DNA from 3 places in the Polaromonas sp. P1_G2 genome. Region 2 is predicted to be linked to each of the others. Evidence: predicted binding sites of a transcription regulator. Region 2 holds the regulator's gene; each other region holds the start of a gene.
The links. The regulator sigma-54, encoded in region 2, starts transcription at its own class of promoters, with help from an activator protein. The targets are predictions, from matches to a motif close to TGGCANGNAANCTGCTTT.

Region 1 (4,641 bases), on a different contig from region 2:
GCCTGACCCTGATCAGAACAGACCGCTGTAGATGTGGGCCCCCACGCTTTTCACTTCGTGTAATGCGCTGCCCCCCGAGGGGGCCGCTGCGCCTGCGGTCTGGCAAAGCCAGTCCCGCGGCCCCTGTTGGCCTGGGCGGCTCGCTTCGCATCGCCTTTGCTTTTCCGGGGGTAACCGCGCGTCTTGCGGGCACTTTGTGGCGGTTGTAGAGTCGGACCACCATGACTGAGTTGCGCAACGTTGAAGCCGACCTGTCGCGCTTTCGCGCGCGGGTGCTGGTGGCCAGCCTGGTGGTGTTGTGCGCGTTTGCCTTGCTGGCGGCGCGGCTGGTGTACCTGCAGGTGTACCGCCATGCCGACCTGAACGAACAGGCCGAGAGCAACCGCACGGCCATCGTGCCCATCGTGCCGAATCGCGGCCTGATCCTGGACCGCAACGGCATCGTGCTGGCGACCAACTATTCGGCCTACACGCTGGAGATCACGCCGTCCAAGGTCGCGAACCTCGAGGAAACCATTGCCGCGCTGGAAAAGGTGGTCGATATCCAGCTGCGCGACAAGCGGCGCTTCAAGCGCCTGCGCGAGGAGTCCAAGAATTTCGAGTCACTGCCCATACGCACCCGGCTGACGGACGAGGAAGTGGCGCGTTTCGCGGCGCAGCGCTTTCGCTTTCCTGGCGTCGACATCAAGGCCAGGCTGTTCCGCAGCTATCCCTACGGCGAACTCGGCAGCCATGTGGTCGGCTACATAGGCCGCATCAATCAGGCCGAGAAGGAAAACATCGAGGGCAGCGACGACGAGGGCAACTACCGCGGCACCGACTACATCGGCAAGCTCGGTGTCGAGCAAAGCTTCGAGCAGCAGCTGCACGGCACCACCGGCGTCGAACAGGTGGAGACCTCGGCCGGCGGGCGCGCGGTGCGCAAGCTGGCCAGCAACCCGGCCACGCCAGGCAACACGGTGATGCTGTCGCTCGATATCCGCCTGCAGAAGCTGGTGGAAGACATGTTCGGCGACCGGCGCGGCGCGCTGGTGGCGCTGGACCCGAAAACCGGCGACGTCCTGGCTTTTGTGAGCAAGCCGACCTTCGATCCCAACCTCTTCGTCGACGGCATAGACACCGAGAGCTGGCAGGCGCTCAACGAGTCCATCGACAAGCCGCTGCTCAACCGCGCGCTGCGCGGCACCTACCCGCCGGGCTCGACCTACAAACCTTTCATGGCCATGGCCGCGCTGCAGACCGGCAAGCGCTCGCCGACCTTCATCGTCAACGACAACGCCTCCTGGACTTTCGGCGGCCACACCTTCCGCAGCCACGGCGACATCGCGTTGGGCGCGGTCGACATGTACCGGTCCATCGTCAAGTCCAGCAATGTGTATTACTACTCGCTGGCCAATGAGCTCGGCGTGGACGCCATGCACGACTTCATGAAGCCGCTGGGTTTCGGCCAGATCACGGGTATCGACATCAACGGCGAGGTGCGCGGCGTGCTGCCCAGCCAGGAATGGAAGCGCAAGGCCTACAAGCGGCCCGAGCAGCAAAGGTGGTATCCCGGTGAAACGATTTCCCTGGGCATAGGCCAGGGCTACAACACCTTCACCATGCTGCAGCTGGCGCAGGCCACGGCGGCGCTGGCCAACGGCGGCGTCAAGCACAAGCCGCGCCTGGTCATCGGCACGCAGGACCCGGTCACGCGGGTGATGCACCCGCTGCAGGCCAGCCCGCCCGAGGACCTGGGCTACAAGCCGGAGAACGTGGCCATCGTGCGCAAGGCGCTGGTCGGCGTCACGCAGGAGGGCACCTCGGCGCGGGTGTTTGCCGGCGCGGGTTACCTCTCGGGCGGCAAGACCGGCACCGCCCAGYCCGTGACCATAGGCCAGAAAGACAAGTACAACAGCGCCAAGATGGAAGAGCACCAGCGCGACCACGCGGTGTACATGGCCTTCGCGCCGGCCGAGGACCCGAAGATCGCGCTAGCCGTGATCGTGGAAAACGCCGGCTGGGGCGCCGGCGTGGCAGCGCCCATCGCGCGCCGGGTATTTGACTACGTGCTGCTGGGCCAGTACCCCAGCGAAGAAGACATGGTGGCGGTGCAAAAAGGCCTGGCCGCCGCTCCCGTCGGCAAGCCGCGCCAGGCGGCCGAGATGGCCAGCCTGCTTTCAGCCCCGACCTCCGGGCCCACCACCGCCGCCGCAGCGGCGGCCGCCAAGGCCAAGGCAGCGGCCATCGCCGAAGCGCTCAGCAAGCTGGTCCCGCCCATGGCTGCGGCCGGCATCAATCCCGACTGAACTCCCGGCTGCCGGGCACCCCGGAAAACGACAGGCATAAAAAAAGCGCTGGGGTTACCAGCGCTTTTTGCAGCAGGGCATCTTGTGGAATGCCTTGTTGCCTGTGTGTACTTCTAATGGCTCTCTCGTGTCTCCWCGGCTCCTCGCGTTGCGAGCAGCAAGGCTCGTCAGCAAGTCGTCCAATGTAGCCCGCGCACTGACATAGTGCATTGGGGGTTTCCCGCCCCCGGGATTTTGCGGATGGGCGGCTACGGTCCCTGGTGCGGCGTGCCATAGCATGGCGCCCGGCGTGCACCGCGTATACGCATTTGCACTGAAAACCGCCCAAATCTTCCCTATTAAGTGCTGGCATGAGTTATGCCTGCTGCCTTCTGACTGTTACCAATTGTTGGCTGGCTGCAAGAAAGGCGGGCATGTATGCACCTGAAGAGTGTTATGGCGTGGGGCTTGTCGATCTGGATGGGCATAGCCTGCCAGCAGGCCATGGCGCAGGCGCCTGCCGCGCCGGCTGCCGCTCCCTCGGTGGCGGCTTCCGGCGTGGTTACCGAAGTTCCGGTGCCCGTTGCCGCTCCCGCGCCACCGCCGGCGGCTCTCGCGGCAGCGGCTGCGGTTTCGGTTCCCGCCGCACCGGCATCCGCCCCGCCGCCCGCGCCCCTGACCCGCCCGGGCCTGGTGGGGGCGGAGACCCTCAGCGGCGCCGACACCGCCTGGATGATGACCTCTACCGCACTGGTGCTGCTCATGACGCTGCCGGGCATCGCCCTTTTTTACGGCGGCATGGTGCGCAAAAAGAGCGTGCTCAACGTCATGGCCTGCGTTGTCGCCATTTGTGCGGTGGTAAGCCTCCTGTGGTTCGCCGTGGGGTATTCGATCGCTTTCACCCCCGGCAGCAGTGCCTGGGGCCACTACTTCGGCGGCACCGAGCGCTTCTGGTTCGCCGGGCTGGATTACGTGAAGGACGCGCAGAAGGTCGCGGTCAGCCACGTCGCGCCCAACATCCCGGAATCGGTCTATGCGATGTTCCAGCTGACCTTCGCCATCATCACGGCGGCGCTGGTGGTCGGTTCCTTCGTCGAACGCATGCGCTTTTCCGCCATGCTGATCTTCATGTCGCTGTGGACGGTCGCTGTGTATGCCCCCATCGCCCACTGGGTCTGGGAGCCCAACGGCTGGCTGGCCCGCATGGGCGCGCTGGATTTCGCCGGCGGCTCCGTGGTGCACATCAATGCCGGCATCGCCGGGCTGGTCTGCGCCTACGTGCTCGGGCCGCGCCACGGCTACGGCCGCGAGCCCTTCACACCCTTCAACCTGGGCCTGACCATGGCCGGCGCCGGCATGCTGTGGGTGGGCTGGTTCGGCTTCAACGCCGGTTCCGCGGTGGCTTCCGACGGCCGGGCGGGCCTGGCCATGGCGGTCACGCACATCGCGGCCGCGGCCGGCGCGCTGTCGTGGATGGCGGCCGAGTGGGCGGTGCGCGGCCGGCCCTCGCTGCTGGGCCTGTGCTCGGGCCTGGTGGCCGGCCTGGTCGCGATCACGCCGGCGGCCGGTTTTGTCTCGCCGCGCGCGGCGCTGGTGTTCGGCGTGGCCGCGGGGCTGGCCTGCTACTGGGGCGCCACCGGCCTGAAGCGCCTGCTCAACGCCGACGACTCGCTGGACGTGTTCGGCGTGCACGGGGTGGGCGGTATCGTCGGCTCACTGCTCACGGGCGTGTTCGCCAGCAAGGCGATTTCGGGCGCGGAAGGCAGTGTGCTGACGCAGGCCATAGGCGCGGGCGCGGTCATGCTGTACAGCCTGTTCATGACGGCGCTGGCTTTGTGGGTCACCTCGCTGGTCGTCAGCCTGCGCGTCAGCGAGGCCTCGGAGAGCGACGGCCTGGACATCACCCAGCATGCCGAACGCCTTGGCACCTGATGTGCCGGCATTCACTTTGAAGGACACACACCATGCCTTCCAGCGAAAAAATCGCCATCGCCGCCCATCTCCACGTGTTGCTGCGCCGCAAGACCGGCCGGGTGACCGACACCGAGTGGATGGCCGGCAACCTTGAGTACGCGGCCGAGATCGCGCGCTTTGCGCGCGAGAAGGCGGCCGAAGAGGGGCACCCCGACCTGGCCGTCTGGGCCGACAGGCTCGAGGAAATCATGGCCGTGCCCGACCCCAAGCCGCGCCTGCCGCTGGTCCAGCTGGTGTCGGAGGCGGTGAAGGAGCGCGCCGCACCCGCCATGGCGCCGCCGCCCCAGCCGGACCGCCAGAGCGCGCGCTCGATAGACACCGAGGAAGAGGTCTACCCGGAGTCCGGTTTTATCGAATCCACCTTTGGCGCGATCTTCGGCGAAGAGGGTCAGCGCGAGCG
Region 2 (3,464 bases):
CGCCCTGGCGACCCAGCCGCGCTTCATCCTGCTCGACGAGCCTTTTGCCGGCATTGACCCGATCGCCGTGATCGAGATCCAGCGCATCATCGGCTTCCTGAAGTCGCGCGGCATCGGCGTGCTGATCACCGACCACAACGTGCGCGAAACGCTGGGCATCTGCGACCACGCCTACATCATCAGCGACGGCCACGTGCTGGCCCAGGGCACGCCCTCCGAGATCGTGAACAACGCCGATGTGCGACGCGTGTACCTCGGTGAACACTTCAAGATGTAGGATGACACTCCCCCTGTTGTCGCTCACTTCGTGTAGCTCCCTCCCCCCCGAGGGGGCGGCGCCTGCGGCCTGGCAAAGCCAGTTCCGCGGCCCCTGCTCGCACTTTTTCTGCGCTTCGATCAAAGCTCCTTGACATGAAGCAGGGCCTCTCGCTCCGCGTCTCGCAGCACCTTGCGCTGACGCCCCAGCTGCAGCAGTCGATACGGCTGCTGCAGCTGTCGACGCTCGAGCTGAGCCAGGAGGTCGAGCAGATGCTCGACGAAAACCCGTTTCTCGAGGTGGCGGAAGAAACCGCCGTGCGCGAAGAGTTCGGCCTGGAGCACCTCAACACGCCGGTCAGCCAGGACAGCCGCGAGTTTGAATCCGCGGCGGATTCGACGGGCGGCGGCGCGGAGGATGCCGGGACTTCGGCCCCCGCCGATGCCGAGGTCAGCGCCGAACCCAAGCTCGAGGAAAGCTGGGAAGGCGACGGCACGGTGGAGACCACGCCCGACGACAGCGAATGGGGCAGCGATGCGCCGGCGCGCAAGAACAACAACGACGAGGGCGACACTGAGGCCTCCGACCTGACGGGCGCCCACGAGTCGCTGCAAGACCATTTGCACCGCCAGTCGTTGGGCCTGCGCCTGTCCGAAGAGGACCGCGCGGCCCTGCATTTCCTGATCGAGTCGCTCAATGACGACGGCTACCTCGAAGACAGCCTGGCCTCGCTCGCGGCGGGCCTGGCCGGGGATGACCTGGAACAGGCCGAGGACCTTGAGCAGCGTTTTGCCATGGCGCTCAAGCTGCTGCACCACATGGAGCCGGCCGGCGTGGGCGCGCGCAACCTGGCCGAATGCCTGGGCCTGCAGTTGCTGGACTGCAAGGACTGCGAAGAGACCCGCGCCGCTATCGCCATGTGCAAGCAGCCCATGGAGCTGCTGGCCAAACGCGACCTGAAGCGCCTGTCGCACCTGTGCGGATTCACCGAAGCCGCCGTCCGGGGCGCGATTGCCGTGATAGGCCGGCTCGACCCCAAACCCGGCCGCCGCTTCGTGAACGTGGAGCGCAACCTGATCGTGCCCGACGTCATCGTCGTGAAGTCGGGCCGGGGTTTCAAGGTCTCGCTCAACGGCGACGTGATGCCGCGCCTGCGCGTGCACGACATCTACGCCAACGCCCTCAAGCAGCACAAGGGCCAGGGCGGCCAGGCGCTACAGCAGCGTCTGCAGGAGGCGCGCTGGTTCATCAAGAACATCCAGCAGCGCTTCGACACCATCCTGCGCGTGAGCAGCGCCATCGTCGAGCGGCAGAAAAACTTCTTCACGCACGGCGAACTCGCCATGCGCCCGCTGGTGCTGCGCGAGATCGCCGACGAACTGGGCCTGCATGAGTCCACGATTTCGCGCGTGACCACCGCCAAGTACATGGGCACGCCCTTCGGCACTTTTGAGCTCAAATACTTCTTCGGCTCCGCGCTGGGCACCGAAACCGGCGGCAACGCTTCCAGCACCGCCGTGCGCGCGCTGATCAAGCAGTTCGTCTCCTCCGAGAGCCTGAAAAAGCCGCTCAGCGACAACCAGATTTCCGAAATGCTCAAGGAGCAGGGCATCGAATGCGCGCGCCGCACCGTGGCCAAGTACCGAGAGGCTTTGCGCATCGCGCCGGCTAATTTACGCAAATCACTGTAAATCCGATTCTCGGGCGCATGGCGGCGTTGCGCGGTGCTCGGAATCCTCATGCACCCAAGTGCATTCCGGTTCCTGCGCTCCGTGCGCCTTGCCCTGCATCCCGATAATCGAATTTCCAGCAGCCCTTTTGAAGAGTCCGACATGAACCAGCTCCAATTGTTTTTACCGTGCGCCGCCGGCGTCGAGGCCTTGCTGGCCACCGAGGTGCAGCGCGTCACCGGCATCCAGGGCAAGGCCTGGCGCGCCGGCGTGCAGTTGCAGGCTTCCTGGCGCGACGCGCTGCAGCTCAACCTGCACAGCCGCCTGGCCCAGCGCGTGCTGATCGAGTTGCAGCACAACCAGTACCGCAGTGAACAAGACCTTTACAACGCCGCCGCCAACGTGGCCTGGGAAATCTGGTTCACGCCCAAGCAGACCTTCAAGGTTGAGATCACCGCCCAGCACAGCCCGCTGCAGAGCCTGAACTTCGCGGCGCTGAAGATCAAGGACGCCATCGCCGACCGCTTCCGCGCCAAGTTCGACGACGTGCGGCCCAGCGTCGATACGCGCTGGCCCGACGTGCGCGTCTATGTGCACCTGACGACGGACACCGTCACGATTTACATCGACACCTCGGGTGAGCCCCTGTTCAAACGCGGCTGGCGCGAAGACAAGGGCGATGCGCCACTGAAAGAAACCCTGGCCGCCGCGATGATCGCCGCCAGCGGCTGGGACCAGCTGTGCAAGGACGGCGTTCCGCTCTACGACCCCTGCTGCGGCTCGGGCACCATCGCCATCGAGGCGGCGCAGATCGCCTGCAACATCGCGCCAGGCATCAACCGCCGTTTCGCCTTCCAGAAATACCTGCCCTTCCAGGGCCATGTGTGGGACGGCCTGCTGGACCAGGCCGAGGCCGCCATCACCGAACCCACGGCGCCGGTGTTCGGCAGCGATGTGTCCTTCCGCATGGTCGATTTCGCCGAACGCAATGCCGAGCGCGCCGGCGTGGCCAATGCGGTGGAATTCCGCGGCGGCGACGCGCTGCAGCGCATGCCACCCGCGCCCTCGGGCGTGATGCTGGTGAACCCGCCCTATGGCGAACGTATCGATGTAGCCGGCGTGGCCGGTATCACCGGTGTGCAGGGCCGCGACCAGCGCCGCCAGCAGAGCCGGGAAGTCCAGCACGACCACCGCAACCAGCCCATCGACGAGTTCGGCCAGCCGCTGAACCAGGACAGCGGTGACACGCGCGAAGAGCCGGCCTTCGAAACCCCGCGCGACCGCTCGGCCAACCCGGGCCGCGAGCAGGCGCAGAACGCCTGGGGCGAGGAAGCGGCCGACTTCTTTCCACAGCTGGCCGCGCACTGGAAGAAAAACTACGCGGGCTGGACGGCCCACGTGCTCACGCCCGACCTCAAGCTCCCCGGCAAGATGCGCCTGAAGGAATCGCGCCGTGTACCCATGTGGAACGGCCCGATCGAATGCCGGCTGTTCCGCTTCGACATGGTGGCCGGCTCGGCGCGCGGCAAGCCCGGGGC
Region 3 (4,641 bases), on a different contig from region 2:
TCATAGCCCGGCGTGATGTAGGTGGTGGCCAGGCCCAGCTTGCCGGCCAGGGTCTGCACAAAACGCTGCGCGTCGGCACTGCTGTAGTTGCAGGGCTGGCGCTCGTCGGCGAACAGCGCCGGGTTTTGCCAGATCGGCTGGCCGTCCTTGCGCCAGAAGATGCTGAGCGCCCAGCGCGGCAGCTGCTCGCCGGGGTACCACTTGCCCTGGCCGAAATGCAGGAAACCGCCTTCGCCGTATTCGGCGCGCAGCTTCTGCACGAGTTCGGTCGCGTAGCCGCGCTTGGTCGGGCCCAGGGCGTCGATGTTCCACTCGGCCGCGTCGCGGTCTGTGGTGGCCACAAAGGTCGGCTCGCCGCCCATGGTCAGGCGCACGTCGCCGGCTGCCAGGTCCTGGTCGACCTTTTCGCCGAGCGCCAGCACCTCCTGCCATTGTTCCTCGGTATAGGGCTTGGTCACGCGCGGCGATTCGTAGATGCGCTGCACCGCCATGTGGTGCTCGAATTCGACTTCGGATTTGTCGACGCCGCCTTCGACCGGCGCGGCGCTCGATGGCTCGGGTGTGCAGGCCAGCGGGATGTGGCCTTCGCCCGCCATCAGGCCGGAGGTCGGGTCCAGGCCCACCCAGCCGGCGCCGGGCAGAAAGACTTCGCACCAGGCGTGCAGGTCGGTGAAGTCGGCTTCGGCGCCGCTGGGGCCGTCGATGGATTTGACGTCGGCCTTGAGCTGGATCAGGTAGCCCGAGACAAAACGCGCGGCCAGGCCCATGTGGCGCAGCAGTTGGACCAGCAGCCAGCCGGTGTCGCGGCAGGAGCCGCAGGCCAGGCGCAGGGTTTCTTCSGGCGTCTGCACGCCGGGCTCCAWGCGGATCGAGTACTTGATGTCCGACTGCAAGCCCTGGTTCAGGCCCACCAGGAAGTCGATGGTGCGCTTGGGCGTGCGGTCGATTTTTTCGAGGTAGCGCTTGAGCAGCGGCGTCGCCGGCTGGGTGGCCAGGTAGGGGGCGAGTTCGCGGGCCTGCAGCGCGTTGTAGGTGAAGGGGAACTCCTCGGCGGCCGGTTCCAGGAAGAAATCAAAGGGGTTGAACACCGCCATCTCGACGACCAGGTCCACCGTGACCTTGAACTCGCGTGTCGGCTCGGGAAACACCAGGCGGGCCTGGTAGTTGGCAAACGGGTCTTGCTGCCAGTTGATGAAATGCCCGGCGGGCTCGACCTTGAGGGAATAAGACAGCACCTGCGTGCGGCTGTGCGGCGCTGGCCGCAGGCGGACCACCTGGGGGCCGAGTTTCACCAGCCGGTCGTATTTGTAGTGGGTGATGTGGCTCAGGGCAACGTGGATGGACAAGGCAACCTCGCTTAAAAAAATAACAGGGCGTGGCACACCGCCGGAAAAATAAACCCATCACAGGCCGCCACATCATGCAGCCTGGACATTAGGACGCGTAGACAGCTTACCCGGATTTGACGGTATTTCTGAAAGCAAGAGCTGCGCCATATGCGGAGTTTGCATGGCCTGCTGTCGGCTCTTTGCCTGGGCCTCCCGTTAAACAGGTTCTAAAAAAAGCAAAAAAAGAAGGGGAGGCAGCTTTGAAGCCAGCTGTATTCACGGTGCCACGGCCATACGCTGCGAGCCCGGGGCCTGTTTTGGCCGGTTTCATCTCTGGCGTGGCCCTGCAGTTGCAGCAGCCCACGCTGTGGTCGCAGACAGGCTATACCTTGTGCACCCTGCTGGCGGTCGCCGTGGCCGGGATTTTCTGGCGTTTCGGCCGGCGCGCGATAAAACCCCTGTGGGGCAGGGTGATGCTCGCGTTTGCGCTGGCGGCGCTGCTGGGATGGGGCTCGGCCGGCTGGCGGGCCTGCGCTTTCCAGTCCACGGCCCTGGAACCGGCCCTGGAAGGCCGCGACATCGAGGTCACCGGCAGCGTGCTGGCCATGCCGCAGCCCGGCGAGGATGGCTTGCGCTTTCGCCTCGGCATCGAGTCCGCCCGCCTGGACGGCCGCAAACTCACCCTGCCGCCACAAATCCTGCTGGGCTGGTATTCGGGCTTTGCCGGGCGCGAGCCTCGCCCCCTGGCCCAGGACTCGGACCCTTTCGAAGTGGCGCTGGCCCTGCAGCGCCAGCCGCAGGCCTTGCGGGCCGGCGAACGCTGGCGCATGACGGTGCGGCTCAAGGCACCGCACGGCAACAGCAACCCYCACGGCTTCGACTACGAGCTGTGGCTGTGGGAGCAGGGCATACAGGCCACCGGCTATGTGCGCGCCGGCACGCATGACGCGCCACCCGAAAAACTTTCCAGCAGCTGGCGGCACCCTGTGGAGCAAGCCCGGCAGGCGGTGCGCGAGCGGATTTTTGAACGTGTGGAGAACCGCCAGTGGGCCGGCATCATCGCCGCGCTGGTGGTCGGCGACCAGAATGCCATTGAGCGCGCTGACTGGGACGTCTTTCGCGCCACCGGTGTCGCGCATTTGATGAGTATTTCCGGCCTGCACATCACCATGTTCGCCTGGGCCGCCTCGCTGCTGGTGGGCGGTTTGTGGCGGCGCACCGCGCGCCTCACACCCAGCCTGTGCCTGGCACTGCCGGCCGCCGGCGCCGGCGCGCTGGGCGGGCTGTTGCTGGCGGCGCTTTATGCGCTGTTTTCAGGCTGGGGCGTGCCCGCGCAGCGAACCATCTGGATGCTGGCCACCGTGATCCTGCTGCGCCAGGGTGGCCGGCAATGGCCCTGGACGCAGACCTGGCTGCTGGCCATGGCCGTGGTGGTGGCCCTGGACCCCTGGGCGCTGATGCAGGCCGGCTTCTGGCTCTCTTTTGTGGCGGTCGGCGTGCTGTTTGCCACGGATGCGGGCGCCGGCCATGCGGGGGACGAAAGGATGAACCCTTCGGGCGCGCCGCAGACGGGATGGCGGCGGTTCGGCCCGCGCTGGCTGGCCGGCCTGGCCCGCGCCCTGCGCGAACAATGGGTGGTGACGCTCGCGCTCACGCCTTTGTCGCTGCTGCTGTTCAACCAGGTCTCGCTGGTAGGCCTGCTGGCCAATGCCGTGGCCATTCCGGCCGTGACCTTGCTGATCACGCCGCTGGCCCTGCTGGGCGTGCTGTGGGCGCCGGCCTGGGCTGCCACGGCGGGCTGCGTCAGCGTGCTGGCGCTGTTCCTGCAGTGGCTGGCGGCCTGGCCCATGGCCTCGATCAGTGTGGCCGCGGCGCCGCTGTGGTGCGCCACCGCGGGTGTGGCGGGGGGCGGTTTGCTGGCTACGCGCCTGCCCTGGCATTGGCGCGTGCTCGGCATCCCGCTGCTGCTGCCCGTGCTGCTGTGGCAGCCGGTGCGGGTCGTGCCCGGGCAGTTTGAGCTGCTGGCGGCCGACATAGGGCAGGGCAATGCGGTGCTGGTGCGCACCGCCAGGCACAGCCTGCTTTATGACGCCGGCCCGCGCTTTTCGCGCGAAAGCGATGCCGGCCACCGCGTGCTGGTGCCGCTGCTGCGCGCGCTCGGCGAACGGCTGGACATGCTCATGATCAGCCACCGCGACATCGACCACATAGGCGGGGCGGCTGCCGTGCTGGCGATGCAGCCGGGAGCCCGGTTCCTCAGTTCGATTGAAGACACCCACCCGTTGCAGGCCCTGCGCAAGGCTGAACGCTGTGTGGCCGGCCAGCAATGGGAATGGGATGGCGTGCGGTTCGAGGTATTGCACCCGGCCGCCGAGGCCTACGGCGCGGCCGCCAAGCCCAACGCCATGAGCTGTGTTCTGCGTATCTCCAACGGTAGCCGCACGGCCTTGCTGGTGGGCGATATCGAGGCGCCCCAGGAAGCCGCGCTCGTCGCCAGCGTCCCGGCCAGCCTCAAAGCCGATTTCCTGCTGGTGCCCCACCACGGGAGCAAGACCTCGTCGACTGTGGCCTTCCTCGATGCCGTGCAGCCGCAATGGGCCATGGCGCAGGCCGGCTACCGCAACCGCTTCGGCCACCCGGCCGAGGCCGTGGCGGCGCGCTACGAGGCGCGCAGCATACACCTTGTGAAGTCCGCCCCCTGCGGCGCGGCGCTGTGGGACAGCCAGCATCCGGATGCCCTGCGCTGCCAGCGGGAGGAGGGCAAACGCTACTGGCATCATGTGCCTGGGCGTTAAAAATTGGTTGGGGCCTGCGCCGCCTTGGCGCATAACTTGCTAAGCTACGTCAAAACAATGCCCTGAGCAAAAACTTGCTGGAGATCAAGCCAATGAGCCGACCGATGTTTGATGAAATGAATGCCACGGAATCCAGCGTCCGTGAACACTACCAGGGTTACCAGCGCTGGCTGGCCAAGCAGCCGGCCGACGTGATGCAGGCGCGCCGCGCCGAAGCCGAGATGATTTTCCGCCGCGTCGGCATCACTTTTGCCGTCTACGGCGCTAAAGATGAAGACGGCGCCGGCACCGAGCGCCTGATCCCCTTCGACCTGATCCCCCGCATCATTCCGGCGCACGAGTGGGCCAGCATGGAAAAAGGCCTGGTCCAGCGCGTCACGGCGCTCAACCGCTTCATCCACGACGTCTACCACGGCCAGGAAATCATCAAGGCCGGCGTCATCCCGTCCGAGCAGATCTTCCAGAACGCGCAGTTCCGTCCCGAGATGATGGGTGTCGACGTTCCCGGCAACATCTAT

Region 1: the regulator sigma-54 is predicted to act here: its motif matches at 2,635-2,652, upstream of AC1D0P_RS01025 (ammonium transporter).
Region 3: the regulator sigma-54 is predicted to act here: its motif matches at 1,478-1,495, upstream of AC1D0P_RS04080 (transglutaminase family protein).

Annotation. Positions count from the first base shown of each region.
Region 1 covers NZ_JBFUBY010000004.1:35,974-40,614, reverse strand. The annotation lists gene mreD (rod shape-determining protein MreD) at 1-31, shown strand, start outside; gene mrdA (penicillin-binding protein 2) at 222-2,288, shown strand; gene AC1D0P_RS01025 (ammonium transporter) at 2,706-4,199, shown strand; gene AC1D0P_RS01020 (hypothetical protein) at 4,232-4,641, shown strand, end outside.
Region 2 covers NZ_JBFUBY010000003.1:14,152-17,615, reverse strand. The annotation lists gene lptB (LPS export ABC transporter ATP-binding protein) at 1-277, shown strand, start outside; gene AC1D0P_RS00720 (RNA polymerase factor sigma-54) at 412-1,947, shown strand; gene AC1D0P_RS00715 (THUMP domain-containing class I SAM-dependent RNA methyltransferase) at 2,089-3,464, shown strand, end outside.
Region 3 covers NZ_JBFUBY010000021.1:11,576-16,216, reverse strand. The annotation lists gene AC1D0P_RS04080 (transglutaminase family protein) at 1-1,346, opposite strand, end outside; gene AC1D0P_RS04075 (DNA internalization-related competence protein ComEC/Rec2) at 1,646-4,123, shown strand; gene AC1D0P_RS04070 (circularly permuted type 2 ATP-grasp protein) at 4,216-4,641, shown strand, end outside.